DNA from 2 places in the Planococcus donghaensis genome. Region 2 is predicted to be linked to the other one. Evidence: riboswitches for the same ligand, from Rfam matches in the RefSeq annotation. Region 2 holds a riboswitch; the other holds the start of a gene.
The links. Region 2 has a riboswitch for preQ1 ahead of queC (7-cyano-7-deazaguanine synthase QueC). Riboswitches for the same ligand answer to the same signal wherever they lie in the genome.

Region 1 (2,203 bases), 970 kb from region 2:
GAAGACGCGCTGTTATTTCTTGCAAATCGAGGTCTCTTGGCGTTCCTTCCATTAAAATGTGCAAACTGTTTTGAAGAATGCCCCAAGCACTCCGCAAAATTAATAGCGCAACGACAACAGAAATAATTGGATCGGCTATCGTCCAGTCAAATAGAAGAATTAATAACCCGGCGACTATCGCTCCGACTGAACCTAATGCATCCCCAATAATGTGCATATAAGCACTCTTCATATTCAAATTGCCATGCACATCTGCTCCGCGATTCAAGACCCAAGCACTCAATAAGTTGGCCACAAGACCAATTGCCGCAATGACCAACATCCAGCCCCCTTGAACTTCCGACGGCTCGTATACTCGTTGAATGGCTTCATAAATAATAAAGCCCGCCATGATAAACAATGTAATGCCGTTAATAAAAGCGGTAAGAATTTCAAAACGATAATACCCATACGTTTTCTTAGTAGAAACTGCTTTTCCAGCAAACCAAATTGCAGACAAACTAAGTACGAGCGATACGGTATCCGACAGCATATGACCACTATCTGCGATTAAAGCTAAACTATTGGTGAAAAGCCCCCCGAAAAACTCTAGCAGCATAATCCCAGCTGTAATGGCCAGCGCAATCGTTAATGCTTTTCGATTGTTATTTCGCGTCATTTCAAAATGATCGTGATCGTGACTCATGCTATCCGCTCCTCTATCTCCATGCTGTTATTTTAACAAATTTGTCCGATTGACAACGAATAGTAAGTCTTATAAGATAAGTGAGTAAAAAAATTAATAACCCGGCAACGGGAGAGGTTCATAGCATTTCACCCTCTATAAAAAACTATGGATTGTCGAAACTCCGCCAAATCCACATGCGATTTGGCTTTTTCTTTTGTCCGTTTTTTTATAGCCCTCTTCCCAGTCGGTCATCTAAAAGGAGGCCGTTTATTATGGCAGGAAGAAACGAAGATACACTCGATCATTTATCATTGCTAGGCAATCAGAACACGAAGTATAAATTTGAATACGATCCAGACGTGTTAGAACCAATTGACAACCTACACACGCGCGATTATTTCGTAAAGTTTAACTGCCCTGAATTTACTTCACTTTGCCCGCAAACAGGACAGCCTGATTTCGCGACAATCTACTTAAGCTTTATCCCTGATAAAACATTAGTAGAAAGCAAATCACTCAAGCTTTATTTGTTCAGCTTCCGTAACCACGGAGATTTCCATGAAGATGTCGTTAATATCATTATGAACGATTTAATCAAATTGATGGACCCTCGTTACATCGAAGTATGGGGGAAATTCACACCACGTGGTGGCCTTTCAATCGACCCTTACACAAACTACGGCAAACCTGGAACAAAATACGAAGAAATGGCGTCGTATCGGATGATGAACCACGACTTGAATCCTGAAACGATTACTAATCGATAAGGAGTCTGCACATGTTACTTTACTTAAATGGTGCATTTGTCGGTCTCTTAATCCTTTCGAACATTTTAGCAGTCAAATTATTTAGCATTGGGGAATGGGCAGTGTTACCAGCCGCTGTAATCGTTTATGTCTTTACATTTCCGATTACTGATACCATCGCAGAAGTGTACGGCAAAAAAGCCGCACGCCAAACCGTGACAGCTGGATTTATCACACAACTTTGTGCGTTGGCTTTTATTTTTCTTGCGATTCATTTGCCTTCTGCCCCATTTTTCGCAAACCAAGAATCATTTGAAACCATCTTTTCTGCAGGCTTCCGCGTAACTTTAGCGAGTCTTGTGTCTTATTTTATTAGCCAAAACCTAGATGTCACGATTTTTCATAAGCTGAAAAATAAACATGGCAACTCTCGATTATGGTTGCGCAATAATGCTTCGACAATGGCAAGCCAATTAGTGGATACGAGTCTTTTTATCACCATCGCTTTTTACGGCACGATGCCAACTAGTGTATTGCTTGGCATGATCGTCACGCAATACATCTTTAAGTGGATCGTTGCAGTTGCCGACACTCCTGTTGTTTATTTACTTGTGAAGTTATGCAGACGCCAACAAACAGACCCACACCTTTACGGATACCAAAAACCGGAAGCTCTTCTTTAGAGCTCCCGGTTTTTTAAATTCTTTATACAGTTACACGTGCTTTGCGTGTGTAAACTTGATCGTCCACTTTAGCACCCGATAAAATCATATCCGCCGCTATCGGCAAA
Region 2 (2,203 bases):
CGGACAGAAGAAGCGCAAGACGATGCCCCAACCGAATATTATTCAGCTGATAAAGCTGGAAAACCTGAAAACTTCTAAACTAAAAAAAATCCTTTCGCTAGTTTGAAAGGATTTTTTTATTTTATGATTTTATTTTAATAATAATTTTTCCGCGAGCATGATGAGTTTCGCTCAATTCATGAGCATCTCTTACCCCTTGCTCTGAGAAATCAAAAACATGACCAATTGTTGGTTTTAATTCGCCAGATATAAAAAGGTTGGCCAGTTGATGCAATTGCGCACCATTTGGCTCTAGCCAATAACTCGTCGCATGTACTCCATGTTCTTCGGCTTGTTCACGTGATGGTTCTCCTGCAATGGAAATTAGCTTGCCGCCTTTTTTCAGTACTTTGAAACTTTTCTCTAAAACTTCCCCGCCCATCGTATCTAAAACGGCATCAAAATTCTCCAGCAATTCACTAAAATCTTCTTCACTATAGTTGATCACACGATTTGCTCCTAAAGATTTAACCAATTCGTCATTGATATCACTCGCAGTCGTAGCTACATACGCTCCAATACTATTAGCTATTTGAATAGCCATAGTCCCTACTCCACCAGCTCCTGCGTGAATTAAGACTTTTTCCCCTTTTTTCACGTTCGCAAAACCAACGATACATTGATAAGCAGTTAATCCAGCTAAGGGAATGGCTGCACCTTCTTCAAATGACATACTTTCAGGCATATGTGCAAGTAAGTTCGCTTCTACTGGTACAAATTCCGCATAGGTCCCTTGGCGTGTTGTCGCAGGTCTTGCAAAAACACGGTGTCCTACTTTAAAGTGCTTAACGTTTGCTCCAACTTCAGCCACTACCCCAGCCATATCCCAACCTAAAATAATTGGAAATTCCCAAGGTAGCATATCTTTTAAATAACCTTTACGTAATTTCCAATCAATTTGATTGACCGAAGTAGCATACACTTCAACAAGCACTTGGTCATCCGTAATAGCTGGCTTTTCAATTTCTCGCTCAACTAATTGCTCTCTACCGCCATAGTTATTAATAACAATTGCTTTCATCTCGGACCTCCCCTTTCGTTGTTATATAAATATACCCTCTTTCAAGAAATTGTATACCTCCATAGAGATGATATTTGCAGTCTTCTTTTTATAGGTAGATATGTTATTATTAATCCTGTTCATTAAAGAGGTTCGCAAACTCCCTCTCTAAAAAACTAAGGAGTGTATCAGATGAAGAACGAAAAAGCAGTCGTCGTTTTTAGTGGCGGCCAAGACAGTACCACTTGCCTATTTTGGGCGATCAAAAACTTTAAAGAAGTTGCAACAGTAACTTTTGATTATGGCCAACGCCATTCTGCTGAAATTGAATGTGCTCGAAAAATCGCTGATGAACTTGGTGTCCTTTTTAAAGTATTGGACATGACGTTGATCAATCAGTTGTCCGCCAATGCATTAACTCGAGATGACATTGACGTAACAGCTGAAGAAGGCGAACTTCCATCTACGTTTGTGCCTGGTCGAAACCTCTTGTTTTTATCTTTTGCAGCTGTTTTTGCAGATGCTATCGGTTCGCGGCATTTAATCACAGGTGTTAGTCAAACAGATTTTAGTGGCTATCCTGATTGTCGAGATACGTTTATTCGGTCATTGAACGTCACATTAAATTTGGCAATGGATAAACAATTTATCATTCACACCCCTTTGATGTGGCTCGACAAAGCAGATGTATGGGAACTTTCCGATACACTTGGAGCGCTTGATTTTGTTCAAGAAAAAACATTAACATGTTACAACGGCATTCCGAGCACTGGCTGTGGTGAATGTCCAGCTTGCCAATTACGCAATGAGGGTCTCGCACGCTACCAAGCGAAAAAATCGGCAGGTGCAATGACATGATGCAGCAATTTTACCCAACTGTTTCTCACAACTATCAATTTGAGCTCAATAAAGACATGCATTTTTCCGCAGCACATTTTATACCAAGTGAAGAGGCTGGAAAATGTAAAGTGATGCACGGGCATACTTATCACCTCAATATTACAATTGGCGGTAACGAGCTCGATTCCATTGGTTTTCTTATCGATTTTAAATTATTGAAAGAATTGATCCATAAAAAATACGACCATAGTGTGTTAAATGACCATCCTGAATTTACAAATAAATTCCCAACAACTGAACTTCTTGCTCAGCAAGTATGGCAGT

Region 1: it holds a riboswitch for preQ1, as region 2 does, so the genes downstream of both, queF (preQ(1) synthase) here and queC (7-cyano-7-deazaguanine synthase QueC) in region 2, are expected to answer to the same signal.

What each region holds. Positions count from the first base shown of each region.
Region 1 is NZ_CP016543.2:268,823-271,025, reverse strand. It holds gene BCM40_RS01440 (cation diffusion facilitator family transporter) at 1-685, opposite strand, end outside; PreQ1 riboswitch class I at 793-840, shown strand; gene queF (preQ(1) synthase) at 940-1,434, shown strand; gene BCM40_RS01430 (queuosine precursor transporter) at 1,446-2,096, shown strand; gene BCM40_RS01425 (endonuclease/exonuclease/phosphatase family protein) at 2,119-2,203, opposite strand, start outside.
Region 2 is NZ_CP016543.2:1,238,734-1,240,936, reverse strand. It holds gene BCM40_RS06230 (universal stress protein) at 1-78, shown strand, start outside; gene BCM40_RS06225 (NADP-dependent oxidoreductase) at 122-1,060, opposite strand; PreQ1 riboswitch class I at 1,182-1,225, shown strand; gene queC (7-cyano-7-deazaguanine synthase QueC) at 1,232-1,897, shown strand; gene queD (6-carboxytetrahydropterin synthase QueD) at 1,894-2,203, shown strand, end outside.